Regions from separate parts of the Vibrio sp. 1288 genome, predicted to be linked through region 1. Evidence: predicted binding sites of a transcription regulator. Region 1 holds the regulator's gene; each other region holds the start of a gene.
The links. Region 1 encodes CRP, which controls carbon source genes, mostly activating them, when cyclic AMP is high. Its sites were predicted from a motif close to TGTGANNNNNNTCACA; they were not measured.
Positions count from the first base shown of each region.

Region 2: the regulator CRP is predicted to act here: its motif matches at 4,261-4,276, upstream of R8O11_RS20635 (NupC/NupG family nucleoside CNT transporter).
Region 3: the regulator CRP is predicted to act here: its motif matches at 2,946-2,961, upstream of ectA (diaminobutyrate acetyltransferase).
Region 4: the regulator CRP is predicted to act here: its motif matches at 4,128-4,143, upstream of deoD (purine-nucleoside phosphorylase).

Region 1 is NZ_JAWPOX010000043.1:15,313-23,624, forward strand. It holds gene R8O11_RS21930 (hydrolase) at 1-354, shown strand, start outside; gene R8O11_RS21935 (YheU family protein) at 388-600, shown strand; gene R8O11_RS21940 (phosphoribulokinase) at 726-1,595, shown strand; gene crp (cAMP-activated global transcriptional regulator CRP) at 1,836-2,468, shown strand; gene R8O11_RS21950 (DUF1338 domain-containing protein) at 2,605-3,396, opposite strand; gene astD (succinylglutamate-semialdehyde dehydrogenase) at 3,645-5,102, opposite strand; gene astA (arginine N-succinyltransferase) at 5,131-6,150, opposite strand; gene R8O11_RS21965 (aspartate aminotransferase family protein) at 6,260-7,471, opposite strand; gene R8O11_RS21970 (aminodeoxychorismate/anthranilate synthase component II) at 7,833-8,312, opposite strand, start outside.
Region 2 is NZ_JAWPOX010000036.1:18,306-26,617, forward strand. It holds gene R8O11_RS20605 (hypothetical protein) at 1-263, opposite strand, end outside; gene R8O11_RS20610 (DNA polymerase III subunit psi) at 423-821, shown strand; gene rimI (ribosomal protein S18-alanine N-acetyltransferase) at 834-1,289, shown strand; gene prfC (peptide chain release factor 3) at 1,575-3,164, shown strand; gene R8O11_RS20625 (DUF5363 family protein) at 3,259-3,456, shown strand; gene R8O11_RS20630 (TatD family hydrolase) at 3,443-4,216, shown strand; gene R8O11_RS20635 (NupC/NupG family nucleoside CNT transporter) at 4,421-5,704, shown strand; gene R8O11_RS20640 (hypothetical protein) at 6,063-6,197, opposite strand; gene deoC (deoxyribose-phosphate aldolase) at 6,288-7,064, shown strand; gene deoA (thymidine phosphorylase) at 7,162-8,312, shown strand, end outside.
Region 3 is NZ_JAWPOX010000015.1:106,333-114,644, forward strand. It holds gene R8O11_RS13240 (DUF294 nucleotidyltransferase-like domain-containing protein) at 1-149, shown strand, start outside; gene R8O11_RS13245 (3'-5' exonuclease) at 146-895, shown strand; gene R8O11_RS13250 (BCCT family transporter) at 1,088-2,746, shown strand; gene ectA (diaminobutyrate acetyltransferase) at 3,062-3,595, shown strand; gene ectB (diaminobutyrate--2-oxoglutarate transaminase) at 3,630-4,895, shown strand; gene R8O11_RS13265 (ectoine synthase) at 4,910-5,296, shown strand; gene R8O11_RS13270 (aspartate kinase) at 5,383-6,804, shown strand; gene R8O11_RS13275 (arylsulfatase) at 6,981-8,312, opposite strand, start outside.
Region 4 is NZ_JAWPOX010000008.1:129,145-137,456, reverse strand. It holds gene R8O11_RS08515 (L,D-transpeptidase family protein) at 1-678, opposite strand, end outside; gene phrB (deoxyribodipyrimidine photo-lyase) at 685-2,100, opposite strand; gene R8O11_RS08505 (MerR family transcriptional regulator) at 2,123-2,923, opposite strand; gene R8O11_RS08500 (DUF523 and DUF1722 domain-containing protein) at 2,913-3,863, opposite strand; gene deoD (purine-nucleoside phosphorylase) at 4,262-4,972, shown strand; gene R8O11_RS08490 (hypothetical protein) at 5,043-6,512, shown strand; gene R8O11_RS08485 (hypothetical protein) at 6,679-8,163, shown strand; gene R8O11_RS08480 (GGDEF domain-containing protein) at 8,147-8,312, shown strand, end outside.

The DNA.
Region 1 (8,312 bases):
CGTGTCACACGATTGTATGAATTCGATGATTTGATCACGGCACCACTGCACGGCTTTAAAGACGCACAAGATTATTACGACCAATGCTCTGGCTTAAGTAAACTACAGCAAATCACGCTACCGACACTGATCATTCACGCCAAAGACGATCCATTCATGACCGACGATGTGATCCCGAAATTTGTTCTGCCAGATAACATTGATTACCGTCTCTTTGAGCACGGTGGCCATGTTGGCTTCCTGACAGGAACGGCGTTAAAACCTAAGTTTTGGTTGGAGGAAGCGCTGCCTGCGTATTACGAAAGTATCGCCGCAGATTACCTTTCTGCTGTATCCAAGCAACGAACGCAGTAAACTAGCCGCTCATCATAAAAGTTAGAGGTATTTATGATCATTCCATGGCAAGACATTGCGCCGGAAACATTGGAAAACTTAATTCGTGAATTCGTCTTACGCGAAGGAACGGATTACGGAACCGTCGAGGTTTCTTTGCAAGACAAAATTGATCAAGTTAAAGCTCAATTGGAAAAAGGTGAAGCGGTTATCGTGTTCTCTGAGCTACACGAAACCGTCGATATTCAACATAAAACAAAATTTTAGACCCTTCACATTTTACCGTATCCCACTCGATGACAAGGTATTGTTACGTGCTATAGTGGGATATCGACCGTGCAGTAGTAACTCTACTGCACATTACAGGTAAGTAATTTTCGACAAGGTTTGTCATGTCAGCTAAACACCCAATTATTGCGGTTACTGGTTCGTCCGGTGCCGGCACGACCACTACATCTGAAGCCTTCCGTAAAATGTTCAATATGATGAACGTTAAACCCGCATGGGTTGAAGGCGATAGCTTCCATCGCTTTACTCGCCCAGAAATGGACATCGAAATTCGCAAAGCCCGCGAGCAAGGTCGACACATTAGCTACTTTGGCCCACAAGCTAATGACTTCCCGGGATTAGAAGAGTTTTTCCGTAAGTTCGGGCATGACGGCACTGGCAGCGTGCGCCGTTATCTGCACACGTTTGACGAAGCGGTTCCCTACAATCAAATGCCAGGCACGTTTACACCGTGGCAAGACTTACCCGAAAACAGCGACGTGCTGTTTTATGAAGGGTTACATGGTGGCGTGGTCGATGGCGATGTTAATGTTGCTCAACATGTGGATTTCTTAATTGGCATGGTGCCGATTGTGAACTTAGAGTGGATACAAAAATTCGTACGTGACACTCGCGATCGCGGCCATTCGCGTGAAGCGGTAATGGACTCAATCGTGCGATCCATGGACGATTACCTCAACTATATCACTCCGCAGTTTTCTCGTACTCACATCAACTTCCAGCGCGTACCGACCGTTGATACTTCCAACCCACTTAATGCAAAAGGCATCCCTAGTTTGGATGAGAGTTTTGTGGTGATTCGCCTACGCGGTATCAAGAATGTCGACTTCCCATATCTGCTGGCCATGATTGATGGCTCATTCATGTCACGCCACAACACGATTGTCGTACCCGGCGGTAAGATGAGCTTTGCAATGGAGCTCATAGTTCGGCCTATCCTACAACAGCTCATCGAAACAGGGAAAATTGGCTAAAAACCTGCCTGCGAAGATGTTTACTTTTCATACCGTGATCATGTGCACAGTTTTGCTTACAAAATCTCAATCATGGCACGATTAAAATCAAGAAATCGTTTTCGAAAAAGGATACTATTTCTTACCGAAACACAAGAGAGCTTGCAGCATATAAAAAGTGCTCTTATTCTAGTAGGCCTAATTCAGGCTTAGCTAAAATATGGATAGCGCAAGCGTACCCTGCAGAGGAAGTGAGATATTATGGTTCTAGGTAAACCTCAAACCGACCCAACATTAGAGTGGTTTCTTTCACACTGTCATATTCATAAGTACCCTTCAAAGAGCACGCTAATTCACGCGGGCGAAAAGGCAGAAACTTTGTACTACATCGTTAAAGGTTCTGTTGCGGTTCTTATCAAAGACGAAGAAGGTAAGGAGATGATCCTTTCTTACCTAAACCAAGGAGACTTTATTGGTGAACTTGGTCTATTCGAGGAAGACCAAGAGCGCACAGCTTGGGTTCGTGCTAAATCTCCTTGTGAAGTTGCTGAAATTTCTTTCAAGAAGTTCCGTCAGCTTATCCAAGTAAACCCAGACATCCTAATGCGTCTTTCTGCGCAGATGGCTCGTCGTCTTCAAGTAACTAGCCAAAAAGTGGGTGACCTGGCGTTCCTAGACGTAACTGGTCGTATCGCTCAGACGCTTCTGAACCTTGCAAAACAACCAGACGCAATGACTCACCCAGACGGCATGCAAATCAAGATCACTCGTCAAGAAATCGGTCAAATTGTTGGCTGTTCTCGTGAGACAGTAGGTCGTATTTTGAAGATGCTAGAAGAGCAGAACCTAATCTCTGCTCACGGTAAAACCATCGTGGTTTACGGTACTCGTTAATCTCAAACTAGAGTGACACGAACAAAATTATAAAAGCCACCAATGGCAACATTGGTGGCTTTTTATTTACTCATGACCAAATAAGATAGGGTGCAGCGAACACTAATGAGTAAGCTTAACAGGTTAACCCTAAAACTTAGCCATTCGTACTTTCAAAGATTTTGTCAGCTGAAGCGGCCACGAAACCTGGGTACAAATCACCATTTTCCATCGGATAGCGCTTAGCAAATTCATAAAACCCGCCAGGGATAATTTCAGTGCCTTCGCTAAAACGAACCGCTACTTTATCTGCCATGGTCGATGACTGCTCTAGCAACACCTCAGGAGTGCCCTTCACTTCACCACCATTTTCATTAATGGTAAACCCAGCGGTACGCAGATGATCGTTTACCTGCTTCACTTCTTCATATTCATTGAGTTGGTTAACGCTCACCGTGAAGTGGTTTGCTCCGTAACCATGCGCCGCAAGCCAAGATGCGTACTCACTTTCTTTAGCCAACGTTTGGTAATCAGCAAAGCTTAAATCCCACAAGCGTCCACCATGTAAGAATGCGCTATCGTTCAGCTTGTCAGCATCGACTTGTGCCACCAAATTTTTCACAATCTCTTGTAGCTCAGGCGAGCACTCTTCAACTTTTAGCTCACTAATAAATACTTTAGGTTGCTTCGGATCTGGGTGCTCATAGTGCTTAGCAACCAGCTTTTTGCTTTCGAAAACGTAATCACCACACGCCTTGTAACCAATAGCTACAAATGGCTTAGCTAGAGTTTCAATACCAAGAGGCGCGATATTGAAGGTACGTAAAGCTATATGATCATTAATCAGAGGCTCATCTTCTTGAAGCAGCTGATGCACTTTAGCCGCCGAAGGGCAAAGACGTTGAATGTAATCTTGCCATAGCGATTCAAATAACACATCGGGCGTCATAACGACTCCTTGTTACGAGATGTAGAGTTTAAAGGTAAGCGGAAGTTGGCTGCTCGTTCACAACAAAAGTTGTCCAGAATAATGAACGAGCAACCATCAACCTGTGACGGTAAATGCCAGTCAGTCAACACGCTTTTCCGAGTCTTTGCTCACTTTTCGTGTTCTGCCAACGATCACTACAACCCATACCTAAATGATGCGCCGGCAAGGTGAGCCGCAATGCATAGTTGCGACTCTATTATTAAAACTTATAGCACTACACCTGGACTCAATGTTGCAGGCAAGACAGTTTCTTGACCTTCCATTGATGCCATTGGGTACGCACAGTAATCTGCTGCGTAGTAAGCGCTTGGGCGCAAGTTACCCGACGCCCCCGGACCACCAAATGGCGCATCACCGCTTGCACCAGTAAGCTGGCGGTTACGGTTCACGATTCCTGCACGAATGTGGTCAACGAAGTATTCCCATTCTTGGTCGTCGGTTGAAACCAAACCAGCAGATAAGCCAAAGCGCGTATCGTTTGCTAGCGCCACGGCTTTGTCTAATCCTTCGTAGCGCACCACTTGCAGAAGTGGGCCGAAGTATTCTTCATCTGGTAACTCAGCAATGTTCGTTACATCAATGATACCAGGAGAAACAAACGCCGCCTCTCCTGCTTTCGCTTCAATCAAGCTTTCACCGCCAAGAGACTGTAGATTAGCTTGTGCATCAAGAATAAACTTGGCTGCCGCGACCGAAATTTGCGGTCCCATAAATGGCGCAGGTTCTGCAAATGGTTGGTCTACGCGAATATTGCGTGTCGCTTCAACGAGTTTGGTGATAAGCGCATCGCCTTTTTCACCCAATGGCACATACAAACGACGAGCACACGTACAACGCTGCCCAGCACTGATAAACGCTGACTGGATGATGGTGTAAACCGTGGCATCCAAATCACCATATTTATCAGAGATCACCATCGGGTTATTACCACCCATTTCTAGTGCGAGCATCTTGCCTGGTTGACCCGCAAATTGACGGTGTAATACATGCCCCGTATTCGCGCTACCCGTAAACAGTACGCCATCAATGCCTTTTGCGTCAGCTAGGGCGATACCAGTTTCTTTCGCGCCTTGAACAAGGTTAATCACGCCTTTCGGCAGACCGGCTTCTTCCCATAGCTTCATCGCCAATTCACCCGTCCATGGCGTTTGCTCAGACGGTTTGAAGACTACCGTGTTACCAGCCAGTAGCGCAGGCACAATGTGACCATTTGGTAGGTGGCCTGGGAAGTTGTAAGGACCAAACACCGCCATCACGCCCAATGGGCGGTGGCGCAATACGATTTGGTTGCCTGCTGCTTCACGGCTCGCCTCACCAGTGCGGTCATGATAAGCGCGAATCGAAATGGCAATTTTACCTGCCATGGCTGCTGCTTCAGTGCGCGTTTCCCAAATCGGCTTACCGGTTTCTTTGGCAATCACTTCGGCGATTTTTTCGCTGTTCTCTTTTACTTTCTCCGCAAAAGCCAACACGATTGCCTCACGCTCTGAAAATGGACGCTTTTTCCAGTCAATAAACGCTTCACGCGCTGCAGATACCGCCTGGTTCACCTGCTCTGCCGTTGCACCTTTGCCTTGCCAGATCACTTCTTGGTTGTACGGCGACAGAGACGTAAATGCTTCACCCTGACCTTGTACCCATTCACCTGCAATCCAATGTGTCATTGTTTCTATCCTTAAATTCTGTCGTCTGTTACTGCGGAAGAAGGCGAACGAAATCCCCTTCTTCAACCGAAAGTGCATCCGCAACGTCTGGTGCGATCATTACGCTTTGTGTTTCTGCGTCATACGCCGCTTTAGTGACTGTCGCACGGAAGTTCTCGAAAGATGAATTACACATCAAGAAGTCTTGTGTGCTGGAATGTCCAGAGATTTTGACTTGCGCGCGGAATGAATGACGTACCGACTCAATATTACGCAGATCACACTCAACCGTTGGGCCACCATCGAAGATGTCGACGTAGCCTCGGTTGGTAAAACCTTCACGCTCAAGCAGCTTCAGCGCTGGACGCGTGTTGTCATGTACTTGACCAATCACGGCTTGCGCTTCTGGGCTGAGCAGGTTGATGTAAATAGGCAGTTTCGGCATCAAGTCGGCGATAAAGCCTTTCTTGCCGATGCCTGTCAGGTAATCTGCAAGCGTGAAATCGATAGAGAAGAAATGCTCTTGAAGCCATTGCCAGAATGGTGAATTACCCTCGTCGTCTGAAACGCCACGCATCTCCGCAAAGATCGTTTCAGAGAAGCGCTCTGGGTGCTCTGCCATCATTAGGAAACGACACTTCGACATTAGACGACCATTCAGACCTTGGCGGAATTTCTCACGCAAGAACAAGGTACAAATTTCGCTGTTACCCGTGTAGTTATTACCAAAAGTAAGCAGTTTAACGACGTTGTTAACGCCAAGCTTTGGCGACGAGTGCACGACTTTACTAATGTGATATGAGTAAAATGGGACATCCCAGCCGATAGATGCTTCGATTCCGGTGGTACCCGCAACCTCACCCGTTTCAGAGTCAAAGCCAACCATCAGGTAGCCTTCATCGCCTGGTTCTGCCACATCTGGCTTACCAAAGCTGTACTCTGAATGTTTGATTCGATTGGTTAACAGTTCTTCGTTAACCGGTAGAGATGTAAATCCGTGACCAGACTCCACCGCACAAGTGTGCAGTGCGTCGTAATCCGACATCGCGATAGGGCGAACTACTAGCATCAATACTCCCTCCAGATGCAAGAAGATCCTAACTATATTGTAGGAACAATTCCCCCATCAGAGATCCTTGACGGGGGTGTCTGCGTTGACGTTTAAACTGATATCGCGCTTAAACTAAAGTCGCGATCGCTTTATCCAGTTTCGCCAAGCCTTCTTCAATTTCTTGTTGTGTGATAACGAGTGATGGTGTGAAACGTACGACATTGGCACCCGCAACCAATACCATGAGACCTTGTTTACCTGCAGCAACCAGCACGTCACGCGCACGGCCTTGCCATTCTTCATTTAGTGCAGCGCCAAGTAATAGGCCTTGACCGCGCACTTCTGAGAAGATGTTGTACTTCGCGTTGATCTTCTCTAGACCTTCACGGAACAATGCTTCGCGTTCTAGCACACCAGCCAACACCTCTGGCTTAGTAACTTCATTTACAACCGCTTCTGCAACCGCACACGCTAGTGGGTTACCGCCATATGTAGAACCGTGAGTGCCCACTTTCATGTGCTCTGCCAATTTTGCTGTCGTTAGCATTGCACCGATTGGGAAACCGCCACCAAGTGATTTCGCAGTACTTAGAATATCTGGCGTGATACCTAAACCTTGGTAAGCGTAGAAGTTACCTGTACGGCCATTACCAGTTTGCACTTCATCGAAGATCAGTAAGGCGTTGTGTTTGTCACACAGCTCGCGAACCGCTTGAGCGAACTCAGGCGTTGGTGGCACGATGCCGCCTTCACCTTGTAGTGGCTCCATCATGACCGCACAAGTACGATCAGACATGTGCGCTTGTAAAGCTTCGATATCGTTGTAAGGAAGGTGTGTCACGTCGCCTGGCTTAGGACCGAAACCGTCAGAGTATGCAGCTTGGCCACCAACCGTTACGGTAAAGAATGTACGACCGTGGAAACCTTGTTTGAATGCAATGATTTCAGACTTCTCAGTGCCATGAACGTCTGCTGCATAACGACGTGCCAGCTTCAAAGCGGCTTCGTTTGCTTCTGCGCCAGAGTTAGCAAAGAACACTCGCTCAGCAAAACTCACTTCTGTTAGCTTTTTCGCCAGACGAAGGGCTGGTTCGTTCGTCATAACGTTACTTAAGTGCCAAAGCTTGTTAGCTTGCTCTGTTAGTGCGTCTACCATTACTGGATGACAATGGCCAAGACAGCTCACTGCAATACCACCAGCAAAGTCGATGTATTCATTACCTTCCTGATCCCAAACACGTGAACCTTCACCTTTAACAGGGATCATTTCCATCGGGTTATAGCAAGGTACCATTACCTCATCGAATAAACCGCGCTCTACTTTAATTTCCGTTGTCATTGCACATTCCTTCTTGATACCGCATGCGTAGCAGATAAGCGAATTTAACCGGCTCTCTTTGCCAGCAAATAATGTTTTGCATTTAAGCTATTGCGGCATTGTATTTACATTTAATTAACCATTTCAATAGTGATTTATTCTTTTCGTTCTCGAAAGCAACTTCCATTAATCACTGCTTATGACTATTTATGCATCAAGAAAGTAAAATAGAGAAGTGATTTTTTATAAATGTTATGTAATACAGGGGATAGAAGGTTTAAAAAGACATGAATAGACAAAGAGACTCGAGAGAATCGCATAGTTTTGCAATCCGCTCACCTCAGCAAAAAGATGAATGATTTGTTAAGAAAAGTGATCGCGATCAGATCGCTTTGCGTGCTAAAAAGTTCGCAAGCAACTCGTGACCTTGCTCAGTTTTGATTGATTCTGGGTGGAACTGCACCGCATCAATTGGCAAGGCTTTATGTTGGTAACCCATTATTTCATCCATGCTTCCGTCCGGCAGTTCTGTCCATGCAGTCAGTTCAAACACGTCGGGTAAAGTACCGTTTTTCACCACAAGAGAGTGATAACGGGTTACCGTGAGTGGGTTATTCAGATTTTTAAACACACTGCGACCGTTGTGACGAATTGGTGAGGTCTTGCCGTGCATCACTTGTCGAGCACGTACCACTTCCCCTCCAAACACTTGTGCAATCGCCTGATGACCAAGACAAACTCCTAGGATCGGCAACTTACCAGCGAAGTGTTCTATCGCTTTCAGTGAAATACCTGCTTCGTTCGGCGTACATGGCCCTGGCGAGATCACCAAATGAGTTGGGTTGAGCGCCTCAATGCCTTG
Region 2 (8,312 bases), on a different contig from region 1:
ATAGAGGAAAGCTTTTTCTCACTACCATCTGTCATGACGACTTTTAAACCATTAATGTCTACCGTTCCTTGCACACATTTTAGTTTTATTTTACTGAAGCTTCGGTTTCGGAATAGGCTATTTGGTGTCACGGTATCTGTTTCTGTATGAAAGTTAACGGTTTTCGTTGCAATCAGCTCCCACTCATCGCTGTTATTAGCAAAAACACTCACGCTGGTGGCGGCTACCAGTGTGCAAAGTAGTAGCGTATTTAAGAATTTCATAATGTACCTCATATGTCATACCCAATGTGTGGCCGTTGGCAAAACGCTATGTTCAGGAATATCCAAACCATCTCATTGTGTTCAGGTGTTCCTTGAAGTCCTTTAGGTATAATCGCGATAATTTGATAGGATTGCCCTCGTTCAAATAGGTGACGGAAAATGTCAATTAACGAGAAACAGTATTTACGTGAAATGGGGATCAGCACATGGGAGCTGGTACACCCTGAAAGACTGGAAGGCTATCAATCGCCATTATTGGATTTGCAAAGTTCATGTAAACTCCTATTGGTATCGCCAATATGTCCAGAAAACGAGACGGCATTGATGTTTGAGCGCGTATTAAAAAGCATTAAGCTCACGCTTGATGATGCGCTACACCTAGAGCCTGAGCGCTTATCCATGCTGGGTGAACATCAGCTAGAGTGGGTGTGGTTTGCAGGCTGTGAGGCTGATCAAAGCATCAAGGCAAAGCACCTGGTCTCGCCACTATTACAAGATATTGATGGTAATAACGAACAGCGCCGCGCATTGTGGCAACAAATCTGTTCGTACTCTTAACGGAGCTAATGCGTGACAATTGAAATTACGCCGATGCGTGCAGAGCACCTCGACCAAGTTTGGCAAATCGAGCAGCAAGCACATTCTCACCCTTGGGCCGAATCTTTGGTTCGTGACTTATCCAGTCGCGGTGCTTGCCATCATGTGATGCTGGAAGGCTCTCAAGTGGTTGGTTACTTCTATGGACAGAATATTGTTGGAGAAGTGACACTATTAAATATTGCAGTAGCGCCTTCTCAACAGGGCAGAGGGCTAGGGCAAAAATTGCTGGACGCGTTTATTGAATACTGTGAACAAGCCAAAGCAGAGAGTGCTTGGTTAGAAGTGCGTGAAAGTAATCACCCAGCTATCCATATTTATGAGCAAGCAGGTTTTAATGAAGTGGACCGTCGTTACAACTATTACCCAGCTAAATCGGGAAATGGTAAGGAAGACGCCATTATCATGAGTTACTTATTTTTGAGTTAGTTTTAGGCCGTTACTAATTACCTCATCAACACTTATGCTTTAAATGCGTATCCGGATTCGAGGCTTTTGAATATGTAATAACAATTTTTTGAATTTTTACATCTCTTTGTGTGGCGCTGGCTTTCCCTTGTTAGTTGCAGGTAAAGGCTGGTGAGCCGAGTAAATTCAGTTCATGTCTTTCCAGTTTGCTAGCACAGCGATAATAAGCGAGAATACCGCACAATATCGAATAGTAGATATGCTTGCCTATTTTGTGAGCATGAAAGTAATTTAGAAGATTAACTAATGTCAAATCCCCTTTTTTTAGGCGAAGTGTCTAAGCGCAGAACGTTCGCTATTATTTCTCACCCGGATGCGGGTAAAACCACCATTACTGAAAAAGTCCTTTTATTCGGAAACGCGATCCAAAAAGCAGGTACGGTTAAAGGTCGTGGTAACGCACAGCACGCAAAATCAGACTGGATGGAAATGGAAAAAGAACGTGGTATCTCGGTAACCACTTCTGTAATGCAGTTCCCTTACAATGACTGTCTGGTAAACCTACTTGATACGCCTGGACACGAAGACTTCTCGGAAGATACATACCGTACGTTAACGGCAGTAGACTCGTGTTTGATGGTTATCGATGCGGCGAAAGGTGTCGAGGATCGTACACGTAAGCTGATGGAAGTAACGCGTCTGCGTGACACGCCAATCGTAACCTTCATGAACAAACTTGACCGTGACGTTCGTGATCCAATGGAAGTATTGGACGAGGTAGAAAACGAGTTGGGCATGATGTGTGCGCCAATTACATGGCCAATCGGCTGTGGTAAAGAATTTAAAGGTGTGTACCACATTCACCGTGATGAAACGATTTTATACGAATCAGGTCACGGTCATGAGATTCAAGAAGTTCGAATCATCAAAGGTCTCGATAACCCAGAGCTTGATGAAAAAGTTGGTGCAGGCCTTGCGGAAAGTGTTCGAGAAGAGCTTGAGCTTGTTATGGGTGCTTGCCCTGAGTTTGATTTGGAAATGTTCCTAACAGGTGATCTTACGCCAGTTTACTTCGGTACTGCATTAGGTAACTTTGGTGTGGATCATATGCTAGACGGTCTAACTGAATGGGCTCCAGCGCCGAAAACTCGTCAAGCGGTTGAACGTGAAGTTGAAGCGACTGAAGAGAAGTTCTCTGGTTTCGTATTTAAGATCCAAGCGAACATGGACCCAAAACACCGCGACCGTATCGCATTCATGCGTATTGTATCTGGCACTTACACGCAAGGTATGAAGATGAACCACGTTCGTCTTGGCAAGCAAGTGAGTATCTCTGATGCAGTAACCTTTATGGCTGGTGACCGTGCACGTGCAGAACACGCTTACGCCGGAGACATCATTGGTCTACACAACCACGGCACTATTCAGATTGGTGATACCTTTACGCAAGGTGAATCACTGAAGTTCTCTGGTATTCCGAACTTCGCTCCGGAACTATTCCGTCGTATTCGCCTGAAAGATCCACTAAAGCAGAAGCAGCTTCTCAAAGGTTTGGTTCAGCTATCAGAAGAAGGTGCGGTACAGGTATTCCGTCCTCTACAGAACAACGATCTGATCGTTGGTGCCGTTGGTGTACTTCAGTTTGATGTTGTTGTGGCTCGTTTGAAGTCTGAGTATAACGTTGAAGCGATTTATGAAGGCATTAACGTTGCAACTGCGCGTTGGGTTGAGTGTGGTGATGCGAAGAAACTGGATGAGTTCCAACGCAAGAATCAAGCGAACTTAGCATTGGATGGGGGTGATAACCTAACGTATATCGCTCCAACAATGGTTAACTTAAACTTAGCGAAAGAGCGTTTCCCTGACGTTGATTTCCGTGCGACGCGCGAGCACTAATTTGTGCGGTTAGGGTAAGCCTTAACGCAAACTAGATTTTAAAACGCCCTTGGCTATAAACTTAGCCAAGGGCGTTTTTATATAAGGATAAGATATGAACTGGTTTAAACGTGGGCTAAAGCGTTACGACAATTGGTGTAAAGAAATGGGGTTAACCCCCGACCAGAAACGCAGTTGCGTCCCATATCGAAAAGACCCTGCCCATCAAACTAAAGAGAAGAGTGAAGCCCAACCATCCTCTGATTTTCTGCCCGCAGATACAGATAAAAAGCGTCAAGATGAAGCTCTTTGATACGCACTGCCACTTTGATTTTGATGTGTTTCAAGATGACTTTGCGCATCAACTTGAGCTTGCTCAAACGCAAGGCGTCGCAAGAATTTTGATTCCTTCCGTCGGTCCGCAAAATTGGGCTCGTATTCAAACTTTGGCAGAGCAACATGCCAATTTGTATTATGCTCTCGGCTTTCATCCGTATTTTCTTGAAGATAACGTTGAGCAGCACCTTACAGAGCTAGAAGGCTATCTAAATCAAAAAGGGCAGCAGTGCGTGGCAATAGGAGAGTGTGGTTTAGATTTTGCCATTGATGTTGATCCACAGTTGCAAGAAAAGATACTTGAAGTTCAATTTGAGCTGGCTAGACGCTTCGAACTCCCAGTTATTTTACATAGCCGAAAAGCGCACAATCGCCTCATTCAAATGGTGAAAGCGGCGAATCTCCCTAGAGGTGGTGTGCTACACGCTTTTTCTGGGAGTTATCAGCAAGCCATGGAGTGGGTCAAATTAGGTTTTTTTATCGGTGTAGGAGGAACGATTACCTACCCAAGAGCCAAGAAAACACGCGACGCAATTCAAAAATTACCACTCGAAAACCTAGTAATCGAAACAGACGCACCAGATATGCCTATACTTGGATATCAAGGGGAGTCAAATCACCCAGCCAAACTCATTCACGTCTTTAATGAGCTCGTAGAGTTGCATAACGGCCGAAAGCAATCGATTGCCTCTCAACTGTGGAAAAATAGCAATTTTGCTTTCTCGATATGTGAATAAAATCTAAAGATGTGGTTTGAAATCGAAAACGTTTTCCTGCTTATTGTGAATTAACTCACAAAGCTGGTTGAATCAATCATGAATCTTATAGGAAAGTGTGAGGCTGGCATTACTTTAATTGATTCTGCATGAGTATAATTGCCCCCGCTTTATAGCTCCATTTTGTAACACGCCAATAAATAACTTATAAGGAAGTCATAAACTATGAGCCTGTTTATGAGCCTAATCGGTATGGTAGTGCTTCTTGCGATTGCAGTGGCATTTTCTAACAACCGAAAAGCTATCAACTTTAGAACTGTGGGTGGCGCATTCGCTATCCAATTCGCATTAGGTGCATTTGTTCTGTATGTACCTTGGGGCCGTGATCTACTAAACGGTTTCTCTTCAGGTGTTTCTAACGTTATCAACTACGGTAACGATGGTTCATCATTCCTGTTCGGTGGTCTTGTTTCTGACAAGATGTTCGAAGTATTCGGCGGCGGCGGTTTCATCTTCGCATTCCGTGTTCTTCCTACACTGATCTTCTTCTCTGCACTGATTTCAGTTCTTTACTACATTGGCGTTATGCAATGGGTTATCAAGATTCTTGGTGGCGCACTACAAAAAGCGCTAGGCACTTCTCGTGCGGAATCAATGTCAGCTGCAGCTAACATTTTCGTAGGTCAAACTGAGGCACCTCTAGTTGTTCGCCCATTCGTTCCAAAAATGACTCAATCAGAGCTATTCGCGGTAATGTGTGGTGGTCTAGCTTCTGTTGCTGGTGGTGTACTAGCAGGTTACGCATCTATGGGTGTTCCACTAGAGTACCTAGTTGCGGCATCATTCATGGCAGCACCAGGTGGTCTACTGTTCGCTAAAATCCTTCACCCAGAGACTGACCAGCCTCACGAAAGTATCGAAGAAGCGATGGACGGCGGTGACGACAAACCAGTTAACGTAATCGACGCAGCTGCGGGCGGTGCGGCTTCTGGTCTACAACTTGCGCTTAACGTAGGTGCAATGCTAATCGCATTCGTTGGTCTAATCGCGCTAATCAACGGTATGCTAGGTGGCATCGGTGGTTGGTTCGGCATGCCAGAACTAACACTAGAGCTAATCCTAGGTTACGCGTTCTCTCCACTAGCATTCCTAATCGGTGTTCCATGGGCAGAAGCTGTAACAGCTGGTTCATTCATCGGTCAGAAAATCGTAGTGAACGAATTCGTTGCTTACTTGAACTTCACACCATATCTAGGTGAAAACGCTCAAGTAATCGCGGCAACTGGTGAAGTAATGTCTGAGAAGACAACAGCTATCATCTCATTCGCACTATGTGGTTTCGCGAACCTTTCTTCTATCGCGATTCTACTTGGTGGTCTAGGTAGCCTTGCACCAAACCGTCGTAGTGACATCGCTCGCATGGGTGTTAAAGCAGTTCTTGCAGGTACGTTGTCTAACCTTATGGCAGCGACAATTGCAGGCTTCTGCTTAAGCCTTGCAGCACTATAATTAGAATCGGTTCTTAATATATAGACGCCGTTTTACATCATGCCCTGTAGCAAGAGATTGCTGCGGGGCATTTTTCGTTTTTCGGGCTCCAAAATTTCATCGGGTGTTTGCCTTAGTCGAGGTATTACGCAGTCAATGGAATAGGGGCTAGGAAATTTTGAGATACAAACCGTTTGCGCTCTATTTGGTGCTACAGTTTTGCGGTGAAACTCTATAATGTATTAATCACAGGATAGTGGTTAAGCTTGATTCTTAATCACGTAATGAATATTACATAATCGATGGGCAAATGAATTGCCCTGCAATATCAGATCTAATAGGCGTTTTGCTTTGTGATGTGATATTAAAGACACCGCAATCATAGATTGTTGTGCCATAGGCCAAACTGGTACTGTGCGGTGACAAGGATAGCAATTGGCATATGATAAATTTTCGCTGTATATGCCGAGTCTTCAGGGAACCAAGTCCGTTCATTAATAGACTGTTTAGCCATTTACTCACATTGTCTCGACTTGTTGATTATAGTTAAAGACGTGATGTAAGGCTGAGTAGTGAATTTTTTGAATATTGATCGGAGATAGAAATGAGCGATTTAAAAGCAGCAGCGCTACGTGCACTTAAACTTATGGACCTAACTACGTTGAATGACGATGACACTGATGCAAAAGTGATCTCACTATGTCATGACGCGAAAACAGCAGTAGGCAACACAGCTGCAATTTGTATTTACCCTCGCTTTATTCCTATTGCTAAGAAGACACTTCGTGAGCAAGGTACGCCAGAGGTTCGTATTGCAACAGTAACGAACTTCCCACATGGTAACGACGACATTGAAATCGCAGTTGCTGAAACAAAAGCGGCGGTTGCTTACGGTGCAGACGAAGTTGACGTAGTTTTTCCTTACCGCGCGCTAATGGCGGGTGATGAGAAAGTAGGCTTCGAACTAGTTAAGCAATGTAAAGAAGCTTGTGGTGACATTCTTCTTAAAGTGATCATCGAAACAGGTGAACTAAAAGAAGAAGCACTAATCAAGAAAGCATCTCAAATCTGTATTGAAGCAGGTGCTGACTTCATTAAAACTTCAACTGGTAAAGTGCCAGTAAACGCAACACCAGAATACGCTCGCATGATGCTTGAAGTTATTCGCGACATGGGTGTTGCAGAAACTGTTGGTTTCAAACCAGCAGGTGGTGTGCGCACTGCTGAAGACGCAGCAGCATACCTAGCAATGGCTGACGAAATCCTAGGTGACAACTGGGTTGATGCTCGTCACTACCGTTTTGGTGCGTCTAGCCTGCTAACCAACCTACTAAATACATTAGAAGTATCGGACGACGTCGCTGATCCAACAGCGTACTAATTCCAATAATACGTCTGAACGGTAGCACCTAAACGGGTGCTACCAAACCTCTTCTATCCTACTACAACCATGGCTCAAAAGAGCTTGGGAGGCACTAATGTATTTACCACAAGAAATCATTCGTAAAAAACGTGACGGTGAAGTACTTACCGCAGACGAAATCAACTTCTTTATTCAAGGCGTAGCGAACAACACGGTATCTGAAGGTCAGATTGCGGCGTTTGCTATGACGATTTTCTTTAATGAAATGACCATGGATGAGCGCATCGCCTTAACGTGTGCAATGCGTGATTCGGGCATGGTTATCGACTGGAGCCACATGAACTTCGGTGGTCCAATTGTCGACAAACACTCAACCGGTGGTGTGGGTGACGTAACTTCTTTAATGCTTGGCCCAATGGTGGCAGCGTGTGGCGGTTTCGTACCTATGATCTCTGGCCGCGGTCTTGGTCATACAGGCGGTACGCTGGATAAACTTGAATCTATCCCTGGTTACAACATTACGCCGAGCAACGATGTTTTTGGTCAAGTAACCAAAGACGCTGGTGTGGCGATCATCGGTCAAACTGGTGACCTTGCTCCTGCGGATAAGCGTGTTTACGCGACTCGTGATATTACCGCAACGGTAGACAATATCTCCCTGATTACGGCGTCGATCCTTTCTAAGAAACTGGCGGCGGGTCTGGAATCGCTAGTGATGGACGTAAAAGTGGGTTCAGGTGCATTTATGCCAACTTACGAAGCGTCTGAAGAGCTAGCAAAATCAATCGTTGCGGTAGCAAACGGTGCTGGCACTAAGACTACGGCAATTCTTACGGACATGAATCAAGTATTGGCGTCTTCAGCGGGTAACGCGGTAGAAGTTCGTGAAGCGGTTCGTTTCTTAACAGGTGAATACCGTAACCCTCGTCTACTTGAAGTGACCATGGCTTCATGTGCTGAAATGTTAGTACTTGGCAAGCTTGCTGAGAACACAGAAGACGCACGCGCAAAACTGATGGAAGTGCTGGATAACGGCAAAGCAGCTGAGTGCTTCGGCAAGATGGTTGCTGGCTTAGGCGGCCCTGCGGACTTCGTAGAAAACTACGACAACTACTTAGAAAAAGCAGAAATCATCAAGCCAGTTTACGCAACAGAAACGGGCATTGTCTCTGCAATGGATACACGTGCTATCGGCATGGCTGTGGTTGCTATGGGTGGTGGTCGTCGAGTCGCTACTGATGAAATCGACTACGCAGTTGGTTTCGA
Region 3 (8,312 bases), on a different contig from region 1:
TTGATATAGAAAATGGAGAAGAGCCAGACAACAATATTGAGCCGGAGAACATGTCTGAATTTGAACGTCGAAACTTAAAAGCAGCATTTCAAATTCTAAGTAACGCACAGAACTTCATTAAGTTTCGATACCAGAGAAGTAGCAAATGATGTGGTTCTCAAAAAAGGCAGAAAAAGAACATCCGTTGTTGGATACATCCCAGACGCCAGAGTGGTCAATGTTGTTCAAGCAACTCGCTAAAGAAGCGAAAGACGAGAGGCTCAAACGCTATTATTCGACACCGATGGTTAATGGGGAAACACCAATTGAACAAGTGCCATTTGTCTCGGTAGACTTTGAGACAACAGGATTGAACTCGGAAGAGGATGTCATTCTCACGATCGGACTTGTGCCGTTCACTATTGATCGTGTTCAATGTAATGGTTCTGCTCATTGGGTCGTTAACCCAAACAGAGAGTTAAACCACGAGTCTGTCATTATTCACGGTATCACTGACTCTGAGGTTAAAAACGCGCCGCAGCTGTCTCAGATCTTGGGTGAAATATTGGATGCGTTGTCAGGCAAAGTGGTACTTGTTCACTACAAGAACATTGAAAGGCAGTTCTTTAATAACGCCTTGCTAAATAGCATCGGAGAGGGGATACAGTTTCCTGTTGTTGATACGTTAGATATTGAGTATGCGATACAACGCCGTGAATGCAGAGGTTTTATCAATAAGTTGAAAGGCAAGAAACCCGGTTCTGTACGATTAGGGTACGCTCGTGAAAGATATGGCCTCCCTGCTTATCAACCTCACCATGCCCTGACGGATGCGTTAGCAACTGCGGAGCTGTTTCAAGCACAACTGCAGTATCACTTTAATCGAAACATGCCAATATCTTCGGTTTGGCAATAGGCGTTATTTATGGTGAAAACAATAAAATGCAATGAGAGATAGGGGGCTTTAAGATTATGATGGCGGATTGAGTAACCGCTTATAAGAACAATGTTTTATGAACATGTGCTTGGTAGTGATGAAGACGTTTCATTACTCGAACTCCCACGAAAGTAATTTAAACTTGGTCACGTATTTTTAAGGAGATTATCCGTGAGCACCGATAATAACGGTGGCATTCAACGCCCCGATGGAAAAGTAAACGCAATAGATACTGACTATCAAATTGGTCAGGATAACGTTGCGCTAAAGGTAGGCCCATTTGGCCTTGATATTCACAACCGTGTTTTTGCAATTTCTGGCTTAGCAATCGTCATGTTTGTTGTGATAACACTATTATTCCGAGAACAGGTAGAGCCGTTTTTTGCAGACCTACGAGCGGGTTTGTTACACAATTTAGACTGGTTTTTTCTCGCTTCAGGTAATATTTTTGTCATTGTCTGTGTCGGATTGATCTTCACACCATTGGGCCGTGTGCGAATCGGTGGTACTGAAGCAACACCGGATTACTCCTATGCCGGATGGTTGGCAATGCTATTTGCTGCAGGTATGGGCATTGGTCTCGTATTCTTCGGGGTATCAGAACCGATGTCCCATTTTAGTTCTGCGATTGGTGGCGTGAGCGTTGAGAATGGTGTACGTACTGACTGGGCACCGCTAGGTGGTGCAGAGGGCGATGCAACTGCAGCTTCGGCATTAGGGATGGCTGCGACGATTTACCACTGGGCACTTCATCCGTGGTCAATATACGCGCTCTTGGCTCTTGGACTGGCTATCTTTTCATTTAACAAAGGTTTGCCACTCACTATGCGCTCAATTTTTTACCCTTTGTTTGGTGAGCGTGTATGGGGTTGGACTGGTCATATTATCGATATTCTTGCAGTGGTAGCGACGGTTTTTGGTTTAGCAACATCGCTAGGCTACGGTGCATCTCAAGCCGCAACGGGTTTGAACTTCCTGTTTGATGTCCCAATGACCAATACCACGCAGGTCATATTGATTATTGGTATTACTGCGCTCGCTTTAATCTCTGTTGTGGCTGGACTCGATAAGGGCGTGAAAATCTTATCTGAAATCAATATGGGTCTTGCAGCACTGCTATTGCTATTTGTTATTGTTGTTGGCCCGACGATTGCGATTTTAACTGGTTTCTTCGAGAACATCGTTTCCTATGTGGCTAATATCCCTGCCTTATCTATGCCATTTGGACGAGAGGATGTGAATTACTCTCAAGGCTGGACGGCGTTTTACTGGGCGTGGTGGATTTCTTGGTCACCATTTGTGGGTATGTTCATCGCACGTGTGTCTCGCGGTCGTTCGGTTCGTGAGTTTATTATTTGCGTTATTCTTATCCCATCTTCAGTTTGTGTGTTATGGATGACGGCTTTTGGCGGTAACGCAATTAGCCAATACGTTAATGATGGCTATGAGGCGGTGTTTAACGCAGAACTCCCTTTAAAACTTTTTGCCATGTTAGATGTTATGCCATTGGCTGAGATAACATCTTTTGTCGGCATTATCTTAGTCGTGGTGTTCTTCATTACCTCTTCTGACTCAGGATCACTGGTTATTGATACTATTGCTGCGGGCGGTAAGGTCGATGCACCAACGCCACAACGCGTGTTCTGGTGTACGTTTGAAGGTTTGGTTGCGATTGCATTGATGTTGGGTGGTGGTCTAGCTGCTGCTCAAGCAATGGCGGTGACGACTGGTTTACCATTTACTATTGTTTTGCTTGTTGCAACGGTATCTTTGATAAAAGGTTTGATGGATGAACCTCGTCCAAAGGCGGTTTCTAAGAAATCAAAATAACTAGTATCAGCAGTTAAATTATTGATAAAAGCGGTATGCGAAAGCATGCCGCTTTTTTTTTGGATTTCTATTTTTTTCTGAGAAATGAACAGCATGGAAAATGGTCTTATTCTGGTTGTTTTTTGTACTGCGCATTTAGGTGACTATTTAATAAATTAGACCTCAAACTATTTTAACTTTTGGTTAATAGGTTTATTTTTGTGATGCAAATCACAAAAATGCCGATAAAAAGGCGGATTATTTGATTTTTAGTCGCGAGGGATGCCCATAATAAAAAGGAAATTTAATTAGACCTCAAAGGATATGTATTTTCACATGATCACATCAGCACCTTGGGTCCTTTATCCAGAGATTGGAGAAGACTCAAGTAAAAAATGGATTTTTCGTGAGCCTAAAATCTCTGATGGTGACGACATTTACAGCTTGATTGCAGACTGTCCTCCATTGGACATGAACTCATCTTATTGCAATTTCCTACAGTCTACGCATTTCAGCAAAACCAGTATTTTGGTTGAGCAAAAAGGCGAAATCGCAGGTTTCATTTCCGGTTATCAGAAACCAGACGAGCAAGACGTTTTATTTGTCTGGCAAGTTGCAGTCTCACCTCGCTTTAGAGGTCATGGTTTAGCATTCCGCATGTTGAAAGAACTTCTCACCCGAGAGGAATTAGGCGGTGTTAAATCGGTAGAAACTACCATCACGGAAGATAATAAAGCCTCTTGGGCACTGTTCAAAAAGTTAGATGCGATGAACGGCAATTCTGGCCAAGTAAGCACATTTTTGGATGAAGAAGCCCACTTTAAAGGCAAACACGATACAGAATATTTGTATCGCATTCCTCTCAAATAATCCTCAAACAATAGGAATTAAAAACGGTCTCATCATGGATATTTTCAAAAAGCAGGAATCCAACGTACGCTCATATTCAAACAATTTCCCGGTCGTTTTTCGTAAAGCGAAAGGCTGCTGGCTAGAAACAGAACAAGGTGAACGATACTTAGACTTCCTTGCTGGAGCGGGATCTCTAAATTACGGCCATAACAATCCAGTACTAAAACAAGCGTTGCTTGAGTACATTGAAATGGACGGTATTACTCACGGTTTGGATATGCACTCAGAAGCGAAAGCATCGTTTCTGGAAGCGTTGGATACTTACATCCTTAAACCAAGAAACTTGGATTACAAGGTTCAGTTTACGGGCCCAACAGGCACTAACGCTGTTGAGGCGGCATTGAAGCTGGCTAAAAAAGTAAAAGGCCGCGACAGCGTCGTTGCGTTTACTAACGGTTTCCATGGTTGTACTGCTGGCGCACTGGCTGCAACGGGTAACCAGCATCACAGACAAGGTAACGGTTCTAGTCTAAGTAACGTCACTCGTATTCCATTTGAAGGTTACGCTGGCGTAGATGGTCTCGCGCTGTTCGAAACCATGCTAAATGATAACTCTGCAGGTATGGATAAACCAGCCGCTGTACTTCTTGAAACTGTGCAAGGTGAAGGTGGTTTAAATGCTGCTTCAAACGAGTGGTTACAACGTTTGAGCAAAATCTGTAAAGCCAATGACATTCTTGTGATTGTCGATGACATTCAAGCAGGTTGCGGACGTACCGGTACTTTCTTTAGTTTCGAGCCGTCTGGTATCCAACCGGATATCGTGACGCTATCGAAGTCGATCGGTGGTTACGGTTTGCCGATGGCTGTCGTATTACTTAAGCCTGAGCTTGACCAGTGGAAGCCAGGCGAGCATAACGGTACGTTCCGTGGCAATAATCACGCCTTTATTACTGCTGCAAAAGCACTAGAAATTTACTGGGCAAACGATGATTTTGAAACACACATCAAGCAGTGTTCAGACAAGGTAAGTGCAGTGATTGACCGTTGTGTTCGTCGCTTTCCTCAAATGTTTGTGCAGAAAAAAGGCCGCGGCATGATGGTTGGTATTGAATGTATCAATGGTGACATGGCATCTGAAATTGCGAAAAACTGTTTCGAGAATGGAATGGTGATAGAGACAGCGGGTCCAGACGATGAAGTTGTGAAGTTCTTCTGTCCACTAACCATCAGCGAATCAGAGCTAGATCAAGGACTAAGCATCTTTGAAAATGCAGTAGAGACTATCGCTGCGAAACATTTCAAACAAGCATCTTAATAAGGATTTTAATTATGATCGTCAGAACTCTAGATGAATGCCGCAACAGCGAACGACGTGTTGTTTCAGATAACTGGGAAAGTGTCCGCATGTTGTTGAAAGACGACAACATGGGTTTCTCTTTCCACATCACAACGATTTATGAAGATACAGAAACTCATATTCACTATCAAAACCACCTTGAATCGGTGTTTTGTATGAGTGGTGAAGGTGAGATTGAAGTTGTAGGTGGAGAAACGTACCCAATCAAACCAGGTACATTATACATCCTTGATAAACACGATGAGCACTACTTGAGAGCTTATAAGAATAAAGAAATGGTAATGGCGTGTGTGTTTAACCCACCGATTACTGGCGCTGAAGTGCACGATGAAAACGGTGTTTATCCTCTCGTTGACTAAAAGATGATGGTGGGGTGCTTTGCCACCCCACACTTTACTATCTCTTCTTTTTTCTTTTTAAAGTTACTAATCAAAAAAGGCTTATCATGACATTTACCGTAGAAAAAATCGGCGGTACATCAATGACAGCATTTGATGCTGTTCTCGACAATATTATTCTTCGTCCCAAAACACCATACAATCGTATTTTTGTCGTATCTGCATACGGTGGTATGACCGATGCGCTGCTCGAGTGTAAAAAAACCAGTAAACCAGGCGTTTATCAGCTTATCGCGAAACGCGACGACAAATGGGAAGAAGCGTTAGCGTACGTTGAAAGCCGTATGTTGCTGACCAATGAAAATATTTTTGCGGACCCAATGAATCGTATCCGTGCGGATAAATTCATTCGCTCCCGCATTGCTGAAGCGAAAAACTGTATCGCGAATATTTTAGAAACCTGTCAGTACGGTCAATTTTCGTTGCGCCAGTACTTGCCTCAAATTCGAGAGTTTCTCTCGTCTATCGGTGAGGCACATAGTGCTTACAACACAGCACTAAAACTAAAAAATATGGGTATTAACGCTAAGTTCGTTGACCTGTCTGGTTGGGATAATCAAGCGCCAAGAAGCCTTGATGAGTCGATCAGTGACGCGTTTGCTGATATCGATGTATCAAAAGAACTGCCAATCGTGACAGGTTATGCTTACTGTAAAGAGGGCCTAATGCACACTTATGACCGAGGTTATAGTGAGATGACATTTAGCCGAATTGCAGCAATAACAAAAGCGGATTTAGCAGTAATTCACAAAGAGTACCACTTGAGCTCAGCGGACCCACGCGTTGTTGGCCCTGAAAAAGTATTACCAATTGGTAGTACAAACTATGACGTAGCAGACCAACTTGCCAACCTTGGCATGGAAGCGATTCACCCAAATGCCGCTGCGGGTTTGCGTGAAAGTGGTATTGAGCTACAGATTAAAAATACATTCGAACCTGAACACGAAGGTACTTTGATCTCTTCAAGCTACCGCCCAGAAGAAGACAAAGTCGAGATCATCGCAGGTAAAGAGAAAGTATTTGCACTGCATTTGTTTGACCAAGCAATGGTAGGAAAAGCCGATAACGTTAGTTACGAATTGATGGAAATCATCTCCGATGCTCGTGTAAGTTTGGTTGGTAAAGAGATGAACGCTAACTCTATTACTTACTATCTAGGTGGCAGTACAGATAGCTTAAACAAAGTATTGTATAAAGCCGAGAAACGTTATCCGAATGCCTCGATTAAAGGTCGTATGGTCGCGCTTATCTCAGCCATCGGTTCTCAAATTGATACCAACAAGACGTTGGCGAAAGGTGTGCTTGCATTGATGAATAATGGCGTTACGCCAGTTGCACTGCACTCATCATTGAGAAATGTAAATGTTCAATTTGTTGTCGGTGATAAGGAATACCAGCACGCGATTTGCGCATTGCATGATGAGTTTTTCCAAAGTAGCAGTTTAGCTAAATCGGTTAATGTGGCTTAGTTTATCCACGGTTAAAATACAAAGGAGAGCAGGTTAGCTCTCCTTTTTTGTTTTTCAGTTTGTACTTTTGCATAGTCTAAACAGACGATTTAAGTAAGTTCCTATGTGGCGATACACATAAGCCAGCAGAATGGTCTGCTGGCTTAATGTTACTGATTAACTAACGTTAACTTAGTTTACTTAAACTTGCTGATTTCTTGTTCAACTTTGTCTAGTTGCTGCAGCTTCTCTTGCATTTTTAGAGAGTCGTAGTTTAGTGAAGCAGGGTTCATCGCTGTGCCACGTTGCATTGGGTATTCTGGAAGTGTTTTAAAGAACTCTCCCACAACGTCTTGAACAGGTACAAATAGCCACATGTTGTCAGCCATCCAACGCAAGTACATTTGTGATTCGCTTGGGCCTTTTTCGAATGGGTCAGCGCGTAGGTGGATGATTTTAGGCCAGTTCGGAGCAAAACGAACTGCGTTACTTAGGTTCCCTTCAAGCGTTGCAAAGTGAAGTTTCCAGTCATTCCAGCGGACAGCGTTTAATTCACCATTAGACGTAAAGTAAAGCAGCGACTCACGAGGGCCTTTTTCTTCCTTACCTTCAAAGTATGGCATGAAGTTATAACCATCTAAATGTACACGCCACTCTTTGCCATTTGCTTTGTAGCCTTCTGCCAGTTTTTCTTTTACATCAGGTACGCCAGCAGCTGCCAATAATGTAGGCAACCAGTCTTGGTGTGCCATCATTTCATTGATCTTGGTTCCTGGTTTAATGACGCCTGGCCAACGAACCAGTTGAGGAACACGCATACCGCCTTCCCAAGTTGTACCTTTTTCACCATGGAATGGTGTTGCGCCACCATCTGGCCAAGTCATGGTTTCTGCGCCGTTGTCCGTTGAGTAGATAACGATAGTGTTGTCTGCAACACCTAGCTCATCCAGCTTGTCGAGTAAAACACCTACATGATCATCATGTTCCAGCATACCATCGGCATAAATGCTTACACCTGATTTACCTTGGTATTTTTCCTGCAAGCGAGTCCAAACGTGCATACGAGTGGCGTTATGCCAAATAAAGAAGGGTTTATCCGCCTTAACTGCTTTTTCCATAAATGCCAAAGAGCTCTCTAGGAACTCTTCATCTGCGTGCTCCATACGTTTTCGTGTCATCGGGCCAGTGTCTTCAATCTTACCGTCGGCATAAGACTTAATGACACCACGAGGGCCATAGTTTTTACGAAACTCTGGGTCTTTAGGGTAGTAATAAGTTTCAGGTTCTTCTTCTGCGTTTAGGTGATATAAGTTACCGAAGAATTCGTCAAAGCCGTGTTTTGTCGGTAAGTGCTTATCTTGGTCACCTAAGTGGTTTTTACCAAATTGACCCGTCATGTAACCTTGTTCTTTTAACAGATCTGCAATGGTTGGCGCCCAATCAGGTATGCCGTGGTCAGAGCCTGGCATACCAATTGTTAACAAACCCGTACGAAATGGTTCTTCACCCGTAATAAAGGCCGCGCGACC
Region 4 (8,312 bases), on a different contig from region 1:
TAACCACTCAATGTCACTTGGGTCCATACGAATACAACCCGCGCTGACTCGCATACCAATCCCAAAGTCCTTGTTGGTACCATGAATTAGGTATTCGCCATTCCCGTAAGCTAAACGCAATGCAAACATACCAAGTGGATTATCAGGCCCCGCAGGAACAACGGCTGGTAGGTCAATGCCCTTTGCTTTGTACTCGGCACGAATAGAGGCTGGAGGAGTCCATGTAGGGTTCGGTCGTTTTTGGCTGATACGCGTTGTCATTACTGGGGTATCGCGCCCTATTCGGCCAATTCCGACAGGAAATACATGGACAATATTCTCTCCTTTCGGAAAGTAATATAAGCGCAGCTCGGCTAGATTAATAACGATACCTTTATAAGGTACGTCTGGGAGGATTAGCTGTGTCGGAATAGTAAGAACATGCCCCTCTTCTGGTAAGAAGGGATCCACGCCTTTGTTTGCGGCCATTAAACCTAGCATACCCACATCGTAGAGCTTAGCGATATTTGCCATGGTTTCGCCTTCTTGCACGACGTGGTTTTCAAGGCGACCAATTAAACGGCTTCCATCCTCTGGTAATTCGTACATCTTAGCGAATGATAGACCACTCACTAAAGATAACGACACAGATAGCAGGGTACGTTTTGCGAAACTCATTGATCGCTTTTTGCTAAGCATTTCACTCTATTCCTTGGCACTTTTAAAGAGCTGTAAGGTTATCTCTCTTTCTGTCTTGTGATCAACCATCGGCTTGTGATATTCCAGTAAAGAAAAGCCCTCCCAAGTCCAAGGTTTATGGATGTATTTGTTCGGTACACTTTTGATTTCTGGTACCCAGTGGCGCACAAATTCACCATTAGCATCGAACTTTTCGCCTTGGCTTATCGGGTTGAAAATACGAAAGTATGGCTGCCCGTCACAACCCGTAGAAGCAGACCATTGCCAGCCACCATTGTTCGCTGCAAAATCGCCGTCCACCAGCTTACTCATGAAGTACGCTTCTCCCCATCGCCAATCAATATGTAAGTCCTTGGTAAGAAAGCTCGCGACAATCATACGTAATCGATTGTGCATCCAACCTGTTTGATTGAGCTGACGCATTGCTGCATCAACGACTGGGTATCCTGTTGTTCCTGTCTTCCATCGCTCAAAGGCTTTCTCATCATAGGACCACTGGATTTTATCCTCCCAATCGATAAATCCTTTGCCTTTGACGAGTTTTGGTTCGAAAACCAATAGGTGCTGATAAAACTCACGCCAAATGATCTCACTTAACCAAGTTGCTTTCCCTTCTGTAAGGTCATTTTGTTGATTTTCAGCATACAAACGAGCAATACACTGCCTTGGTGATAGCGCGCCAATCGCAAGGTATGGAGACAGTTGGCTAGTGCCATCAATAGCTGGAAAGTCTCGCTCGCTTTGATACGCGTCACTGCGCTCCCGTGCAAATTCCCTAAGCTGCTTCAAAATATCATTAGTCGAAGCCAGCCAGTCTTCACTGGATTCTCGAGGATAGCTAAATGTGAAGCTTGAATTAAATCGAGCCGACTCTAATTGTTCGAGTACCTTTTTATTGAGTGGCGCTTGCTCGTGAGGTTTTACTACCGTCGGCATATGGAACTGCGTTAACCAAGCACGCTTGAATGGCGTAAACACCTTAAAATATTCGCCTTGCTTATTAAGAACCGTCGTTGGCGCGTGCACACATTTGTCATGAAACAGTTCAAATTCGATATCGTGAGAAGCTAACGCTTCACTTACTTGTGTATCGAGCTCTCGTTCGTTCACCTCATAGTGAATGTTTGCCATGACAGACGTGGCTTCAAGTGTTTCCGCCCACCCACTAATCACATCTGTACAATCGGAAAACGACGGCACCTCTTTGTACAAAAAGGGAATATTAAGGCTTTCAAGCTCCTCGTTAAGACAAGCTAAGCGACGAGCAATGAGGTCTGCCTGCATCGGCGCCATGTGATGCTCCCGCCACTGCTCTGGCGTCGCGATAAAGCAAGCGACGACAGGATGACCTGAATCCAATGCCGCTTTGAGTGCCGTGTGGTCTAACGTACGTAAGTCACGTCGAAACCATACTAAAATCATGGTAGCTCCTATCTTTTGTCTACTAAGTTAGGTGTAATTTCTCTATCACTTCAGAGCACCCCATCCGATCACCTAGCTGTGCGTGAAGCATTTTGATGGACGCTACTTGTTTAGCAGCTAGTGCTTTATTGGAGAAAAGGTAGATAAACGAACCATTTTCAATGACCTCGTGATCTAGTAGACCAGAAACATCATCAACCTTATCGATCAAAGTCGTGTGATACCCTTGTTCACAAAGCTTCGCTGCTTGAATCCAACTCTCAGATTCTCTGTTTTGTTCAAAGCTAATGAGCAGACACTTTCCTTTGGAAGCGGCTTTGTTTTCAGAATCGATAACAAGGGCAAGTCGAGTGATTAAACAAGTCTGAAATAACCCCACCTGCAAGGATCGCAACGATCCTTTTACCATATCTAGCGCATCAAATACTGGGCTAATAAACTGATCAATAACGAGTTTTAGTGGGTACTCTTTAAGAACAGAGGCAAGTAAACTCTCTGCTTTTCCTCGATTCAGGGTAGACAGCGCAAGCAGCATGTTTTCAACTTCTTCGAGTGTGCGAACCTCGTTTTTGACTTCGACATCGGCGCTTTTTCCTAGCAACCCCTTAACTTTACCAATCGAAATCCCCTTCGCGAGCCAACTCTGGACTTCGCGAATCGTATCGAGATCTTGCTGGCGATAGAGTCTGTGTCCTTTTTCAGTTCGCTGAGGCTGGATCAAGTTGTATCTTCGTTGCCAAGCTCTCAGCGTAACTGGTTTTACACCCGTGATTTCTGCGACATCTCGGATCGCGTATAGTTTTTCTTCTGAACTACAAACCATAGCGTAATCTCATCTCCTGCGGATACGGTTCTAAAAACTTCTGTTTTGCTAAATACTCGTCTGGGTAAGTATTTAAGTAATGCTTAATCAACGTAAGTGGTGCTAGCAGAGGCAGCATTCCAATACGGTAGTCGTGAATCACTGTCGCTAACTCTTCTTTTTCTTCTTTAGTTAGTGAGCGTTTGAAGTACCCTTGTAAATGCATCAACACATTTGTGTTATTTTTGCGGCTAGCCCGATTCGTTAACGCCTTCATCAGTCCTAAACGATACTCTTGGTAAAAGTCTTCAATTTCATAATTAGCGACACCGGCAACTAAGCGGCCAAGGGATCGGTATGACTCTGGGTGGTGTGCCATTAACGTCAGTTTGTAGCGCGAATGAAAGTCGATGATTTTGCCACGAGTAGGCTCACCATCCATCGAGTCGTAAAAGTCATTTAGACAAAATACTCGAGTAATAAAATTTTCTTTCAATACAGGGTCGTTAAGTCTGCCATCCTCTTCAACAGGCAACCAAGGCATTTTTTGCATCAATGTTTGTGTATACAAGCCAACACCTTCTTTCGCAGCACTGTTCTTGCTGTAAACCTTGACTCGCTCCATGCCACAAGTTGGTGACTTGGCACAAACGATGTAACCACAAAGCTGCTCGCTTTGAAGTTCATCTACTTTATTGGCCGAGTAAGTGAGCATATTGTCGGTATGATCATTTTCTGGATTTTTGGTTTCAACCAATGCAACACGCTCTTCATTAGAAACAAGACGAATTGTTGGACGGGGTACTGGCATACCTACGCCGACTTCAGGGCATACCGAAACAAAGTCAAAATACGGGCTGAGCTCTTTAGTCACAAAGTTGCTCACCTTATGACCAGAGTCAAAACGCACTCGTTCACCCAAAACACACGAACTGATACCTACTTTGATTGAAGATTCCATGATGACGCATCCCTATACAAAAAGTTTTGTTGTATAACTTATAGCAAGCCTTTCCAGATTGTACAAGAAAATAAGTTGTACAATTTAATCGTTTTACTTCACTCGAAAGTATTTCGATCAACCAGCTGTCAGAAAAAAGTTTGGCCCAAAAACAAAGAATTTGTGCGCGCAATCGACAAACTGCTCAAAAGCAAATCGATTGCTCTTTTGATTTCAACAGATTTGGTTATCAATAGTAATTGCAGTTTCTAAATGCGTGGTTTTTGTGACTAAGCTCTCAAGGGGCCACTGTACGTCCCGATATTATTGCCTCAACGAAAACGAACAAGTTCAACAGAATTGGTAATAGCGTTCTATAATAGAGGCGTTTTATCAAAACAAAACTTTGGAGAGCACTTATGGCAACCCCACACATTAACGCACAACCAGGTGATTTCGCTGAAACAGTTCTAATGCCAGGCGACCCGTTGCGCGCTAAATACATCGCTGAAACGTTCCTAGAAGATGTGAAACAAGTTTGTGACGTTCGCAACATGTTCGGCTTTACTGGCACTTATAAAGGCAAAAAAGTTTCTGTAATGGGCCACGGCATGGGTATCCCGTCTTGCTGTATCTACGTACACGAGCTAATCGCTGAATACGGCGTGAAAAACGTTATCCGTGTAGGTAGCTGTGGTGCAGTACGTGACGACGTGAAACTAATGGACGTTGTTATCGGTATGGGTGCTTCTACAGACTCTAAAGTTAACCGTATCCGTTTCAACAACCACGATTTCGCAGCAATCGCTGATTACGGTCTTCTAGAAGAAGCCGTTAACCAAGCGCGCGCTCAGGAAGTGCCTGTAAAAGTAGGTAACGTATTCTCTGCAGACCTGTTCTACACACCAGAAGCAGACATCTTCGAGAAGATGGAAAAACTAGGCATCCTAGGTGTAGACATGGAAGCGGCTGGTATCTACGGCGTAGCAGCTGACCTAGGCGCGAAAGCACTGACTATCCTGACAGTTTCTGACCACATCATCCGTGGTGAAAAACTAAGCTCAGAAGAGCGTCAGAAGTCGTTCAACGACATGATGAAAGTTGCACTAGAAACTGCAATCAACATCTAAGAACAAATAGTAAGTAATAATTTGCAGCCAGAGTTATGCTGGCTGCCCGAATTATCCCGAGGGGGCGATTGTGTCTAACGGCGAACTGCCAAAAGACGCAGATGGGTTACAACTCAACTTTTGTAAAACATTGGCGTGTGACAACTTTGGATTGAGTGATGCAAAGCGTTACGTTCTGCAACATGCGAACCCTAAGCGTCCGGCGATGGTATGCCGTGAATGTGGAGCTTTCCCCCCCTTACTTAATAATCGCGATGTCGTGAACGAACTTCATCGCCTGCGGCACGTCCACAGTGACGGGTTGCCTGCTTGCCGTAATGATGATTGCGACAACTTTGGACTTTCTGTCCACACTCACAAACACCTCTATCACGCTTTCGGTTACAGTGGCGATCGCCAACGTTACCGCTGTAAAGTGTGTCAAAGTACCTTTGTTGACAAGTGGTCTGGTGCCAACAAGAAGCTTCAATTTCAAGAGAACTTGATGGGCTTGTTGTTTACGGGATATTCAGTACGAGAAATCTGCCGCAAGCTTAGTATTAACCCAAAAACCTTTTACGATCATGTTGACCATATAGCTAGCCGCTGCCGCCGCAAGCTTGCAACCATTGATGCGCGCTGGGTAAACCACGCAACGCATTATGAATTGGCCTCAAACTATATTGCATTGCAACCGAACAGCAATAACGGTGTGTATTGGATTGTTTCTGGCGAAGCGCATTCTGGCTATATTCTTTGCCAGCACGTCAATTATTCCGCTGATGAAGAGCCAATCGCAACGCTCGATCATAATCCTTACGATGAGGTGTCTCGTTTTGTTTCCCAGGAGTATGTAGCGGAAGCAAGTGAGCCGCTTGCGGAACCTTCTCATCACCTCAGAGAGCGAATTGACCAAAAATACCAAACAATTTTGGCTCGCGGTAACGTAGAAGACCCTCTTGGTAATCTATCTGTATTTCATTACCCTTCAAAAGGGGCATTAGTCCGTCCGCCATACACCTCGTATGCACACTATTTGCACGTACTTGATATGTGCTGCCCAAACAAACGTGTATCTCTATACATGCCTCAAGATCCCCTACTACGTTCAGCTGCACTGAGCGTTTGTTTACCTCGTATTAAAGAGAAAAGTGTCGACTTGATGTACGTAGAAGAGGACGCTAGTTGGGACATGAGCACTCCCTTTGGCAAAGTCGATATCGCCTATATGAGTTGGTGGCGCGATCGTTGGGCAATCTCTAGTCAAAACGAAAACCACAAAGGCATTTGCTACCTCGCTGGCGATCAAAATGAGCCTGAAAAATGGTTTAACGTTGCGACAACTCGTCATGTGAAGTTTTATCAAAACCGCTTTCAGATTCTTTTCGAAAGCTTCATTAACGAGCCACGTCGCAAATTACGACCTGCTGGTATTTTACCTCTTTTAGATATATTCAGAGCTTGGCATAATTTGTGCTATCAGGATAAACAAGGTCTTACCGCTGCACAAAGGTTAGAAGTCTCTGATGCACCTTTGACAATCAAACAGCTCCTATCGTAGCTATTCTATTGGTAATTTAGATGTAGTAATTAGGGGTTGTAACGGTATACATTACGGCCCCTGATCGTTTACCAAAACGTTATCCGCATCGCTTTGGTAAAGAAACATGCATCTAACCACTTAATATTAGGTGTGATTTCCAGTTCGATAGTCATGGATGTGAACGTTGGATAAAAACCAAATTCAGCTAGAAGATGATCTCACTAAGCTTAAAGGCCAAATAAAATCGGCCCCTAAACATACCTTTAATATTGCGCAGCAATATCGTATCCGCGCGGAACAAATTTTATTTGTGGACGGAGAGATCAAAGCCTTACTCATCATGGCGCAATGCTGTTGGTGCCTAATGGATTACCGACAAGGCTTAAAACTCGTCAAAGACGCTTACAGCAAACAAACACAGCTTGAAACCGACGATCATCTCCCGGAAATTCTCCATCTTTTTGCACTCCAATATTGGGGCCAAGCAAAGTATTATTCCGCGCAACAATATTGGATTAATGCGCTCGAACAATCTGCTCTTGTTGATGATGTTGAAATTCAAATCGAATCTCTAATTGGGCTTGGTAATGTATGGCGCATCACTAATGAACACCAACTTGCCGCTTCAACTCATGAGTTAGCCGTTAAAGTGGCAAACAATGTTCGTATTGCTTGGTTAGAAGGCAAAGCGCGCATCCTATTAGCTTGGGACTATTACTTACTAAATAAGTTTGTCGAGATGCTTACGGTACTGGATGGAGCAACCGAAGTATTAAAAGATCATGGTGACAGTACGTGGCAAGCCGAGATCTGGGACTTTAAAGGGTTAGCACTGCTTGGACTAGAACGCCTTGATGCGGCCGAAGAAGCCACCCAAAAAGCCCACCAGCTCGCCATTGAGCATGATCTCGTTTGGATGAAAGCACACTCTTTTATTAGCCGAGCAAGACTTGAGCTTTTGCGCCAAAATACAGACAGCGCTGCCAAGTTGCTACTTGCAGCAGAAGAGTCTGCACTCAGTTTCGACCACGGTGAGCTACTCAGCCAAATTTGCTTCCAACAATCACGAGTCGCTGAAGAACAAGGAGACTTTGAGTCTGCGTTTAACGCGTTCAAGAAATACCGTACGCACGCACTCAAAATGCTCAAAGAACAAACTCACCGAATCAGCATGGATAAAGCAAGAGGCTCTAAACGCCAACTAGAGCAGCGAGCACGTAAGCTGATCAATCATATTCGCTCTCAACACGAATACGACCCTGAAAAACAGTTCTCTAATGTCGTTTCTGAGACCTACTGGTGGGAACAGTTAGTTTTGTTTAAAACGGAGCTCAAACGCTCTAACCACGCCATCATTATGATTCAGCATTCAAACCCCGAAGTTCTCGATGTTTGTACCGAGCTCGTTCATGCATTGACAACCTCCAGCGACCTCATCTCGAGAATTTCCAGTAACAGGCTAGCAATGTTAATTGCAGAAAAAGGTCAAGCAGCAGAAGAGGTCTACCGCACTGTCCAAGCGATGTTAGACATCTATCCATGGAAGCGACGCGGAATCAAAGGCCCTAAACCGATACTGTATTTGCAAGATATCCTGACCTTCCCATTCACGTTAGAACAGCTCGAAGAAAGTTATATTGAGGTAATGAAGAATGGAACAACTGCTTAGCAAGGTGACTGACGCAGGTATCGATCCTTCTTCCGTTTCAGGTGAAGAAGCGATTACGCTATGGGAACACATAGGGTTACATATTGCGTCAACAAACCGAGAGAAAGCGCATTGCTATATCATTAGCGCCGAGTATCGAAGAGAGATCA